4 regions of the Paenibacillus sp. FSL L8-0470 genome follow, and region 1 is predicted to be linked to each of the others. Evidence: predicted binding sites of a transcription regulator. Region 1 holds the regulator's gene; each other region holds the start of a gene.
What was found. Region 1 encodes Rex, which represses fermentation and respiration genes when NADH is low (regulators of the CRP and FNR family bind a similar motif). Its sites were predicted from a motif close to TTGTGAAATATTTCACAA; they were not measured.

Region 1 (3,188 bases):
CCCGTCCGTACCCAGCGAAACTTTGACTCCGGCTCTCAGCAGCTCAGGCACCCGCGCAACCCCGCTGGCCAGCTTCAGGTTGCTGCCCGGGTTATGGGACACCCCCACCTTGTGGCGGGCGAGGATTTCGATCTCCTCATCGTTCAGATGGACACCATGGGCGATTAAGGACGGGCGGGTGAACATTCCCAGCTTCTCCAGGTGCGCTACAGGACGCAGGCCGTAATCAGCGGCATTCTGCTCCACTTCACGCAGCGTTTCCGACATATGCGTATGCATCGGCAGGTCCAGATCATGTGCTGCCTGCACAAACCGCATGAAAAAGTCCGGAGGACAAGTATACGGGGCATGCGGTGAAATCATGGTTGTAATTTTGCCGTCAGCCTTGCCGTGCCAGTTGCGGGCGAACGCAACAGCTTCCGCAAGCTTCTGGTTCTGCACCTCTTCAGGACATAGACCAATAACACCGCGCATCAGCACCGCACGGATGCCGGAATGTTCGACCACCTCGGCCACCCGGTCCATATGATCATACATATCCAAAAAGGTGGTTGTGCCGCCTTTCAGCATCTCCAGAACGGATAAGGAAGTGCCCCAGTAGACATCATCTCCCGTAAACTTCTCCTCCATCGGCCACATTTTCTCCTGCAGCCAGGCTTGAAGGACCATATCATCCCCGTAGCCGCGCAGCAGCGACATCGCAGCATGGCCATGGGTATTGACCAGACCCGGCATGAACAGCAGGCGGCTGCCGTCGAGCGTCACTGTGCCTTGTTCAAAAACGGGTTTCTCTTCCCCTATGTATGTGATCAAATCATTTTCTATAGTCATATAACCGCTCAGGACCGGCTTCTCGCTTCCGGGAACCAGAAAACGTCCGTTTGCAATTATCATCTTATTGCTGCTCATCTGTAATTCCTTCCTTTCCATCATGTAAATAATACGCCAGACTTTGCAGATCAGTCGTAAAGTCGGCAGCATGAATCCGGATGGTTGCAGGTGTCTTCAGAATGACCGGTGCAAAATTCAGGATCGCCTCGATGCCCGATTCTACCAGAATATCAGCCACATTCTGTGCCTCGCTGTCCGGTACAGTGATGATCCCGATCCGGATTCCCTGATCACGGATGGTCTGACTCAGCTCCTCCATTGGCTGAACCGTAAGAGAGTTGATCTTTTGTCCAATCTTGGGAGCGTAAGAATCAAATACAGCGGTGATTTTCATAGTATCCTTCAGATAAGCATTGTAATTGGACAAGGCATGACCGAGGTTACCGGCACCTACCAGGGCCACATTGATTTGTTGATCCAGCTTCAGAATATGACGGATCTTTTCGATGAGATAAGACACGTCATATCCAATGCCTTTTCTGCCGAAATCACCAAAATAGGCCAGATCCTTACGAATCTGCGCCGGATTAAGGTCCAGCTTCTGCCCGAGTTCCTGAGAAGAAACGGTTGAGATTTCACGCTTTTGGAGATCGTTCAGGAAACGCAGGTACACTGGGAGTCTGCGAACGACGGCCTCCGATATTTTATCCGATTTCATGTTTTCTCCTCCTAATTTAGAATTGCACTGACGCGATATCGTATGATAACCACGTGCAGTGCCCGCTCCACGAACGGGACACAGCCTATGGCACAAAGAGATAAAAAAAATTTATAAACAATGACAGATTAGGAAACGCCGCCCTCGTCAAGCCATTCCGCAATCCGCGGAACCATCTGATCGGTAAGCATGTGCTCCATCTTCGGACCAGGGAGTGAATACAGGAAGTACTTCCCGTAATAAGCTTCGATGACCCTGGTATCATATACAATAACAATTCCCCGGTCTTGCGCTGTACGAACCAATCGTCCAAAACCCTGCTTGAACCGGATCACTGCTTGTGGAACAGACATTTTCATAAAAGGATTCTTCTTCTGGGCCTGCAGAAGCTCTGCCTTTGCCTCAGCAAGCGGATGATTCGGCGGCTGAAACGGCAGCCTTACAATCGCAAGACAGGTCAGCGCCTCGCCAGGGATGTCGACTCCTTCCCAGAAACTGCTTGTTCCAAGCAATACCGATGCAGAGCTGTCCTGAAAACGCCGGATCAGCTTGCTGCGGCTGCCTCCCTCCACACCCTGGCCCAAAACCGTAATGTCCTGGGAAGCCAAGGCCTCTTTCAGCGGATCATAAACCTGGCGCAGCATTTTGTAGGAGGTGAACAGCACCAGCATCCGCCCCTTGGTCGCCGCCGCCGCTTCAGCCAGCGAATGCACCAGCTTGTCTACAAAACGCGCATCGCCTACGCTGCCCTTAACACTGGGGAAATCGCGCGGGATGACAAGCAGCGCCTGTTCACGGTACTTGAACGGTGAAGGCAGCAGCGATGTCATGAGACGCCCTTGCTCTGAGGCTTCAGAAAGACCAAGGTTGTCAATCATGAACTGAAAGGACTTGTCGACCGATAACGTGGCCGAGGTCAGCACTATGCTCTTCTTCTTGTCGAAGAACAGATCCTTGAGCTGGCTGCTTACATCGACAGGCACGGCGTAGAGCTGAAGCGACTTGCCCCGGTAGTTGCCGCTCCCTTCCATCCAGTACACGATATTATCGTCACTGAGACCCATAAAGAAGCGGATTTGTTCCCGGATGGATGCCAAATCCTTGAATAAGCCTCCGATATCGGTCACCAGGCTGTCCGAAGACGATTGACTCTCCGTATCGCGCATCTCGCTGAGCATTTTGTCACCCCTGCGGATGATGTCGCTCAGGGCTAAGTGCAGCGTATTCTCCAGCGCCGCCAGCTCTTCCCAATCTTTGGGCTTGCTGCCGGGAAGCAGGCGTGTGACCAGCTGGCCGGCTTCACCTGCCGCTGCATCGCTGCGTTCGGGCAATAGGCCGAACAGCTTGTCGCTCAGTGTATCCCAAGTTTCCTTCACGGTAAGCAGGTCGGGATAGATTTTATCAATTACGCCGCTCCACTCCGAAGCCTGCTCACTGCCCGAGGACTGCAGAGTCTGACGCAGTGCCGGCAGCTGGCCGCTGCGGCTGTCTTTATACAGCCTTGTAAGCGTGTGAGCTACCGTGAAATACTTCATTTGCATGCCCAGATGCTTGCCCGCCACATCCTCCAAATGATGGGCCTCGTCAATGACAAGATGCTCATAAGCCGGAAGCAGCTGGTGCCCGGCTTTGACGTCTG
Region 2 (3,188 bases), 290 kb from region 1:
GACAATCTCCTCATCAGCCATCGCTTCGACTGACATGCCTTTTTTTGCACTGCCTCCGCCGCAGCAGCCCGTGCCCATTACTTCGCCATAAATTTCGTCGGTCATTTCGGTGCCCTGCTTGACCAGCTTCTGCAGACTGGCGGACTCAGTCACATCGCCGAACAGGACTGCTCCGACAATAATATTGTTTCTGAGCAGAATTTTCTTATAGGTTCTCTTCCATTCATCTTTTGCCGAAATGACGGTATGTTCCGCTGTTTCAGTGAAATCACCGGCAGAGAAGACATCCACTCCGGAGATCTTCAGCTTGGTGGCTACGACAGAACCTTCATACGGCTGGGTGGAGGCGCCGCACAAATGCTTTGCCAGCACCATCCCCTGCTCGAACAGCGGAGCTACCAGCCCGTAGCAGGTGCCGCGGTGCTCTGTACATTCTCCTACAGAATAGACATCCGCCATCGAGGTCTGGAGATAATCGTTCACGACAATTCCGCGGTTAACTGTGATGCCGCTGTCTTTGGCCAGTTGGACGTTCGGTTTGATTCCGACAGCCATCACTACAAAATCTGATTGCAGCTCGGTTCCATCACTGAAACGCAGGCCGTTTACCCGTTCCTCCCCGGTCAGCTCAACCGTCTGTTTGCCCATGGCAAACTTCACACCCTGGCGCTCAAGCTCGGCTTGAAGCATGGAGGAAGCAGTATGGTCAAGCTGACGCTCCATCAAATCCTCCAGCAGATGTACGACGGTAACATCCATGCCGAGGTTCACAAGTCCTTTGGCTGCTTCAAGACCAAGCAGTCCGCCGCCGATCACCGCAGCTGTGCGGTATTGCTGTGCCGCAGCCAGCATGGCGTCGCAATCCGCAATGTCACGGAAGCCTACAACTCCATCCTTTGTGCTGCCCGGTACAGGCAGAATGAATGAATTTGAGCCTGTTGCAATAATAACTTTATCGTAAGGAACCGACATTCCATTATCTGTAATGATCTGACGGGAGGCTTCATCAATCCGGACAACAGTGGTCCCAGTATGCAGAGTAATATTGTTATCCTCATACCACTGGCGGTCGTTCAGAATGATATCCTCAATGCTCTTGCTTCCTTCTAGGACATAGGACAGCATGATCCGGTTGTAGTTGGGATGAGGCTCGCTTCCAAAGATCGTAATATCATAAGCGCCGCCAAGCTTAAGGATCTGTTCGATAGTGCCTACGCCAGCCATACCATTCCCTATCAAAACTAACTTTTCTCTCTCCACGGTCACTGTTAAGACCCTCCTCAATGCTTCTGGATTTCTTCATATACATCTCTGATAACAAAATTATACGTTTTAAATTTGAAGAGCATTTGTGATTCAAATCACAATAAATGTGAATGTTTTCACATATTTTTATGCCAGCTTATGTTAGGTTTATTGGTCAAAGAAAAATAGCCAGCTTCCCTTATGCTTCCTCTTGCATTAAGGAAAACTGGCTATGATATTTATCCTCTTACCGGAGAACCAGTGAAATCTCGAGTAAATCTTGAGGTCTCAGCTTCATATCAATTCCGCTGTCAAGCAGCGTCTTGTCGTTCACCTTCAGCTTCCAGTCTTCACTGGTGAGCGGAGTGTACCCCATGACCGTGAGTACCGTCTTGTTGTCTTCCGCCAACTGAACAATTCCGCTGCTCTTCAGCAGACCCCGGACAGACAGGTCCTCGCTATAAGATAAAATATGTGAATGTGTCAGTTCAGGCTGCTCACTCCCGCCGTTCACCGTAAGAATAATGGGCAGAAGCGGGGCATCTCCGGCTGCCGGCTTCGCAGTAATAACAATCGCCTGCTCCCGCGAGACTGGACTATTCCAATCGGTTATGATTTTGCCGCCAAGCTGAATCTGCCAGATCATGTCCGGGGCAAGAAAAATTTTATTGACTGCCAGTATGCTAAATCCGTCTTCGGCAAAAGTAACGACACCGCTACTCTTCAGCAGCTCTATAAGCGTTATTCCTGGCTTGTATGCTTCGACGAGCTGTCTCCCCGAGTTCCCTGCCAGCTCATTATCACCGGCCATTAGTGAAAAAGCCGGGCCTGCAGCCCCGGCTGCGGCATTGTTTCCGTTCGTATCTGAACCAAATGACGAGCATCCGCCTACCGTCGCAATGATAATTAAACCTACCCATAAACGCCACAGAAATTTCGTGGACATTCCCGGCACCGCCCTCTTCCGCCCGATCATAACCTCAATCATTTTTCTCAGGTCTTTAGTCATTATGTATACTATCTTTTAAGAATAACGCAAACTAGCTTTGTTCTCAAACGATAAATTCAGGTTTTTAATCTGGCAGCGAGACGGTACAGAATAAAAAAAAGTCCCCGCAGGGACTTTGAGAACAACATGCTCTATTTTACTGATAACGCAGGAACAAGATGTTATTCTCCAGATGCACATGCTCGAAGGTCATTCCCTCTAGCTCCTCCAGGCGGGCATAGGTCAGGCGGTAGGTTGTGCAGGCATGCTCTGGCGGAGTGAAGTCGTTTGTAACTCTGCGGAGCTCCCGCAAAATCTCACCCGCTCCATCATGTTCTTCTTCCAGTGTATGCAGCAGCCCGCGCAGCTCGGCCAATCCTTCTTCGCTCGGATTCTCGGAGTAGGCCAGCATCTTAGGGAATTCGGATTCTTCCTCCTTCGCTGTATGCTGGAGCAAATCTTCCCGCAGGAGGTTGAACAACCGGTAAACTTCAGCCAGATGCGGAGAATCCTCGCCATGGACGCGGAATACCTTGGTTACATTCTGACTGATCAGGGGCAGCTCTTCGCGCAAGTAGTGGTGATGCTTGCCCACAATATACTCAACCAGCTCAGCGGAGGATGCCTCATTCCAGGCAGTGTCCACATCAAGCACCGGATGCTCTTTCAGCAGCTTATGCAGATCTGCAAGCAGTGTCTCCGAATCAAGCCCTTTCTCAGCTGCCACTTCGGCCAGCGGCTTTGCGCCCCCGCAGCAGAAATCGATCCGCTGTCCCTTGAAATAATCTGCCGCCTTCGGGAATTGCAGTACAATATCTCTGACCATGTCCGCTCCGGTAAATTGGATAGGCGCTGCCGCAGAATCGCTTCCCGCATTGTCCCGTGTTCCTGTAATTGTATTATTGAATTGATTGGCCGTCATGATGGCCCCTCCCTTACGTTATTGGTTTCTGTT
Region 3 (3,188 bases), 2.9 Mb from region 1:
GGTGCAGGATGTCCTGATTAAGGCTTATCAGAATATCGGGCAATACAAGCCGCAGGCGGATTTCGTATCGTGGCTCTACAAGATCGCTTACCACCATTGTCTGAATCAGTTGCGGCGGCAGAAATTTCAGCTTCAGCTGCGCAAGCTGCTCCGGCAGGACGTTGCGGTGAACAGCGCCGAACAAATGGTTGAGAACCGCCTGTTCAGCGAGCCGGTCTCGGCCGCTCTGGGGAAGCTTGATGTGGAAGACCGGAACTTGTTGATTCTGCGAATATATGAAGATAAATCGTTTGCGGAAATCGGCGAAATTCTGGGCGTCAGTACGGCTACCGCACGCAAAAGATATGAACGGACCAGAGGCAAACTTAAAAAAGCGATTGAGAGAAAGGAGAAACAATTATGGGCAAGAGTGAATTGACTTCGGAGGAGCAGTTTCTGAAGGATGGAGACCGTTCGGCCAATTTGATCCCCGTTGATGTTCATGGACCGGTAATGAAAGCGCTCGGGCTTGGCGGGACCTTACCTGCTGCAGAAGAGAAGACAGCGCTTCAGACACTTCCGCCAAACGAAGGGGGTCCTAACGTGATGCGCAGGCTGGAGACAGAAGGCGCGGCTGGGCGGGGCCGGAGGAGATTCCTGCGGATTCCGGTGCAGGGCTGGGTGGCGGCACTCCTTGTATTGGTCTTGCTGGGCGGCGGCTATACCCAGTATTCCGGTGAAGTCCGGCAGGGGGCTGGAGCTCAGTATAAGGTGCTGCCGTATAAGCCGCTTCCGGCGACGACATCAGGTGGTATGATAGAGAAGGCGATAGAACCCTTGATTCCCTTTCCTCCCGGGGTACAGCTGAGTACAGAGGATGAAAGCTACAAAGAGAATAAACTCTACAGCATGAAATATTCAAAGGGCTTCAACACCCTGGAGAAGCTGCTGCTTCCTGGAGAGTATGCTACCTATGTTATCACACGTGAAGACCGGAAAGAAGATCGTAGTCTTAACATGTACCGTCCGCCGATCACGTTCAAGGACTATGCAGCCTATGAGGCCAGTGTAGAGAAGCACAACGCTCCGATAGTGAAGCAGCCGGGGTATATGCCGGAAGGGTATGCCTTGGACGAGGCGGCCATCAGGCCTTCTTTCATAAAAGTTCCAGATGAGAAGCAGCTTGAAGGCGGAAGCGTGAGAGACCTGGGAGACAACTTCCGGCTGACCTGGAGAGTGGAGAAGGCGGAGAACATTGCCTATCTTTCTTCTTCACTGGTGTACAAGAAGGGGAAGGTTCAGGTGAGAATCAGTGCCTCACGTGTTGATGACAAAGCTAAACCGGCATATCCGCTGTCGTGGACCAAAACGACAAAGGTGGAGAATATTGAGATTGGCAGCAAGCAGCTCATTTATCTCGAAAACTCCAGCAACAAGGAGATCGACATGGGGTATACGTATAATCTGGTCTGGTCTGACCCCGAAGCGCAGATCGTCTATAATGTGTCGGTTCGCCAGGAGAAATCTGAGTTGACCAAGGATGAGGTCATCCGCATTGCTGCCGGTATGATGAATTAAACGAACGCAGATATTACGCTCAGGGCTGTTTCGCTATCTATGATAGCGGGACAGCCCTCGAGCGTTTTTTGCATGTGCGAAGGACTGCATATTCCATCTTCCGTAAGCGTTCCGCTGCCCCAGCAGCAAAATCCAGTTACTTTAGTTACTAAATGTTTTTTTTAATTACGTAAGCTTCCAAGAACAGCATCTTTGCCGCTATGATTATTGTGAAAATATGCACAAGGGGGCAAAGATTACACATGAAAAAGAAAACAGCAGCTGCTCTTCTTCTCATTCTCTCCGTCATGCTTGTTATCGCTGGATGCGGTAACGGAAACAGCAACAACAATACCAGCAGCAAAGCAAATGAGAACAAGAGCAAGAACAGCGCGACAAACGCGCCAAAAGAAACTGAAGCCGTTTCGGGGGCATCCGAAGCAAGCTATACACCGTTCGATCAATTAAAAGATAAATATGATATTATCATTGTCGGTGCAGGCGGGGCTGGAATGTCTGCTGCACTTGAGGCAAAAGAAAAGGGCATGAATCCGGTTATTTTGGAAAAAATGCCGGTTGCCGGCGGGAATACAACAAAGTCATCTTCCGGAATGAACGCTTCGCAAACGAAATTCCAAAAAGAGCAGGGCATTGAAGACAGCAATGATTTATTTTATGAAGAGACATTAAAAGGCGGTCATGATACCAACGATAAAGAAATGCTCCGTTTCTTCGTTGACAATTCAGCAAGCGCTATTGATTGGTTGGATTCCATCGGAATTCGCTTGAACAACATCACGATTACTGGCGGGATGAAGGAAAAACGTACACACCGTCCTGAAGATGGTTCAGCGGTTGGACAATACCTTGTCAAAGGTTTGGTGAAAAACGTACAAGAAAAAGGCATCCCGCTTTTTGTGAACGCGGATGTCAAGGAGATAACTGAAAAAGACGGCAAGGCAAACGGCGTTAAAGTCCTCTTTAACCAAAAGGATGAAAAAACAATTACAGCAGCTGCTGTAATTGTGACGACCGGCGGTTTCGGCGCAAATATGGATATGATTTCTAAAGTGAGACCTGACTTGGAAGGATATGTGACTACAAACCAGATCGGCAGCACCGGTGACGGCATCCAGATGATTGAGAAGCTCGGCGGCACTACAGTCGATATGGATCAAATTCAGGTTCACCCGACGGTGCAGCAGGAGAAATCCTATCTCATTGGGGAAGCTGTCCGCGGTGAAGGCGCTCTGCTTGTCTCAAGTGAAGGCAGACGGTTCACCAATGAACTGGACACCCGGGACAAAGTCACAGCTGCAATCAATACACTTCCTGAGAAATCAGCTTTCCTTGTATTTGATTCCGGCGTAAAGACCCGTGTTAAAGCGATTGAACAGTACGAAAAGATGGGCTTTGTGATCCAAGGAGATTCTATCGAGGCATTGGCCAAAGAAATGAATGTCCCGGCAGATCAGCTGCAAAAGACACTGGATACCTGGAACAGCTCAGTGAAGAATAAAAAGGATGCTGAATTTGGCAGAACTACAGGAATGGACAATGACTTGTCCGGTTCGCCATACTATGCAATTAAAATCGGCCCCGGGATTCATTACACGATGGGCGGCGTAAAAATTAACACGAACACAGAAGTG
Region 4 (3,188 bases), 3.0 Mb from region 1:
AAGGCCCGTTTGTAAAGAGCGGTTTTAATGGTAAGTAAAAAGGTCCGCCGCGTGAAATAAGTCAATAAAACAACCCGCAGTAAGGATTATTCCCTTGCTGCGGGTTGCTTGCGTTCTTGTCTAAGTCAGTGTGTATGTAATATAGATAGACAGACGTTTAGTTTTTATCAATAAGTTCAAGTTTTTCAAGGATCTTTATTGTTGTTAAGGCGGATAACTGAACGGCCAATTCAACGCTTTCTTTCTGAATTCCATCCTTCTCAATAGCATCCTTGTTCTCTGAGAAGACTTCTTCAGTTACTTGGCTGATCAGACTTTTGACGATTTCAATATGCATAATAAACTCCCCCTCTCCGGAAAAATAGCCACATTCTTATATTTCGGCAGATCATCAGGTTTTTCTTTGAAATAAAACTTCCTCATTTAGCAGAAATCGGGTGGAGAAAAGTATAAACCATCTCATTATTATGATATAGTTAATATTGATTTTTAATCCATACCCTTTCGTTAGTACAGAAGAGGTTGTTTGAATACATATCAATTGTTACAGAAGACCTGAGAGGGAGTACTCCATGACACAATTTGTCTACAAGCAAATAATTGATGACCTTAAAATGAAAATCTTTGCTGGACAGTTTGCGGATATGCGATTACCCGATGAACGCAGTCTTAGCGAAACGTATCAGGTTAGCCGCAGCTCCATCAAGCGCGCATTAACCAAAATGGAAAGCGTCGGAATCATTTTCAAAAAACGAGGTTCAGGCACGTTTATTAACCCCTTATACATAAAAAACGAATCCATCTTCAATTACGAAGGTTCCAATCTGGGTGTCACCGACAATTTCCAGATGCATGGCAAGAAACCTAAAGTCAAAGTATTGAATTTCGAAGTCATTCCGCCAACCAAAGAATTGCAGCGGGATTTGTTCCTGGGGCCCCATGATTTTGTATACAAAATCGTCCGCTTGCGCCTGTTCGATGATGATCCCTTTATGATAGAGACGGGGTATATCCCGATAAAAATCGTCCAGGATTTAAACCAGACGATTATCGAGGGCTCCATTTTTAATTATCTGGAAGACTCGCGGAACCTGGCCGTAACCAAATCATTTTTATCTATTTTTGCCGAGCCGTCCTTGTCCACGGATCAGGAGCTGCTGCACTTGAAAGAAAATGAACCTGTTGGCATTATGGAGGGGATTTTCTTTTTGGACAATGGTACTCCCTTTGAATTTTCCCATATGCGGTTTCATTATCAATATTTGAAATTTAATACGTTTGTTTCTGTTCATTAAGGAGCAAAATAAGACCGGGAATTTTCCCGGTCTTATTTTTTTGTATCCTTTACTTTTTTGTGGATGTAACGTATTTACATAAATTTCAATATAACCGTGTTCTGACAGCCTTTTTCCTGAGTTTTTCATACTATGTTCAAATTTTCACAAAATTGGACCGTATCACTTGTCAAAAAGGTTGTATTTATTTTGAGCAGAGGTATGATGTATTTGTAGAGAAAAAGAATGGCAATAAGCAACAATATATATATAGGAGTGGATGAAATGGGATTATCAACCATGAAAGTCGATTATTCGTCTAAAACGTATCTGGAAAAGCTTGACGCATATTGGCGTGCAACCAACTACATTTCGGTAGGTCAGCTGTATTTGAAAGACAATCCGTTGTTAAGAGAACCTTTAAAAGATGCTGACATTAAGATTAAACCTATCGGACACTGGGGTACTATTCCGGGCCAGAACTTTATTTATGCCCATTTGAATCGTGTTATTACTAAATATGATTTGAACATGTTCTATGTTGAAGGTCCGGGTCATGGCGGTCAGGTCATGGTTTCGAATTCCTATCTGGACGGAAGCTATACTGAGATTTATCCGGAAATTACGCAGGATATCCCGGGTCTCAAAAAACTGTTCAAACAATTCTCGTTCCCTGGCGGCGTTGCTTCCCATGCTGCACCAGAAACTCCTGGATCTATCCATGAAGGCGGCGAGCTGGGTTATTCTTTATCCCACGGCGCTGGCGCTATTCTGGATAACCCGGATTTGATTTCTGCTGTTGTTGTGGGAGATGGTGAGGCTGAAACCGGACCACTGGCCGCATCATGGTTCTCCAACCGCTTCATCAACCCTGTCACAGATGGCGCTGTTTTGCCGATTCTGCACTTGAACGGATTTAAAATCAGCAACCCGACGATTCTGTCCCGTCAATCGAAGGAAGAAATCACCGCTTACTTTACAGGCATGGGCTGGGAGCCGTTTTTTGTTGAAGGCGAAGACCCTGAACATATGCATCCGGAAATGGCGAAGGTACTCGATACCATCGTCGAAAGAATTGCAGCCATTCAAAAAAATGCGCGTGAAAATAACGACCTTACCCGCCCGGTATGGCCGATGCTCGTCTTCCGTTCCCCTAAAGGCTGGACTGGACCGGCAGCATGGGACGGTGTGCCGAATACCGGTTCGTTCCGTGCCCATCAGGTGCCAATTCCGGTTGACCAGAAAAATATGAAGCATGCTCCAGCTTTGCTTGAATGGATGAACAGCTACAGACCGGAAGAATTATTTGATGAGAACGGCCGCTTGAACGCAGAGCTTGCCGAAATCCTGCCGACAGGCGACAGACGTATGGGGATGAATCCTGTTACCAACGCTGGCAACCTTATCAAAGATTTGCGCCTGCCGGATTTCCGCGATTATGTGCTTGATAACTCCGTTCCAGGTAAAGTAGTAGCCCAGGATATGGCCGTTCTCGGAAAATACCTGAAAGAGGTTGTCCTGCTCAATGAAGATAACCGCAACTTCCGGATTTTTGGACCGGATGAAACGATGTCCAACCGTCTGGGACCTGTGTTTGAAGTGACCAAACGCCAATGGCTGGATCAAATTAATGAACCTAATGACGAATTCCTCGCCTCGTATGGCCGTGTGATTGATTCCCAATTATCGGAGCATCAGGCGGAAGGACTGCTGGAAGGTTATGTACTAACCGGACGACATGGCTTCTTTGCAAGTTATGAAGCTTTCCTGCGTGTTGTGGACTCGATGATTACCCAGCACTTCAAATGGCTGCGTAAAGCAACCGATCAAGGCTGGCGCGCTGATATCCCTTCACTCAATGTTGTCGCAACTTCAACTGTGTTCCAGCAGGACCATAATGGTTATACGCACCAG

Region 2: a site for Rex is predicted at 1,371-1,388, ahead of nirB (nitrite reductase large subunit NirB). Genes of this name have one in related genera too.
Region 3: a site for Rex is predicted at 1,765-1,782, ahead of NST99_RS09125 (flavocytochrome c). Genes of this name have one in related genera too.
Region 4: a site for Rex is predicted at 1,428-1,445, ahead of NST99_RS08565 (phosphoketolase family protein). Genes of this name have one in related genera too.

Annotation. Positions count from the first base shown of each region.
Region 1 is NZ_JBBOZM010000001.1:4,875,751-4,878,938, forward strand. It holds gene NST99_RS22300 (amidohydrolase) at 1-909, opposite strand, end outside; gene NST99_RS22305 (redox-sensing transcriptional repressor Rex) at 896-1,588, opposite strand; gene dinG (ATP-dependent DNA helicase DinG) at 1,678-3,188, opposite strand, start outside.
Region 2 is NZ_JBBOZM010000001.1:5,166,459-5,169,646, forward strand. It holds gene nirB (nitrite reductase large subunit NirB) at 1-1,266, opposite strand, end outside; gene NST99_RS23695 (hypothetical protein) at 1,493-2,254, opposite strand; gene ric (iron-sulfur cluster repair di-iron protein) at 2,391-3,059, opposite strand.
Region 3 is NZ_JBBOZM010000001.1:1,999,795-2,002,982, forward strand. It holds gene NST99_RS09115 (RNA polymerase sigma factor) at 1-418, shown strand, start outside; gene NST99_RS09120 (DUF4367 domain-containing protein) at 400-1,557, shown strand; gene NST99_RS09125 (flavocytochrome c) at 1,800-3,188, shown strand, end outside.
Region 4 is NZ_JBBOZM010000001.1:1,841,627-1,844,814, forward strand. It holds gene NST99_RS08550 (methyl-accepting chemotaxis protein) at 1-2, shown strand, start outside; gene NST99_RS08555 (hypothetical protein) at 158-337, opposite strand; gene NST99_RS08560 (GntR family transcriptional regulator) at 573-1,295, shown strand; gene NST99_RS08565 (phosphoketolase family protein) at 1,560-3,188, shown strand, end outside.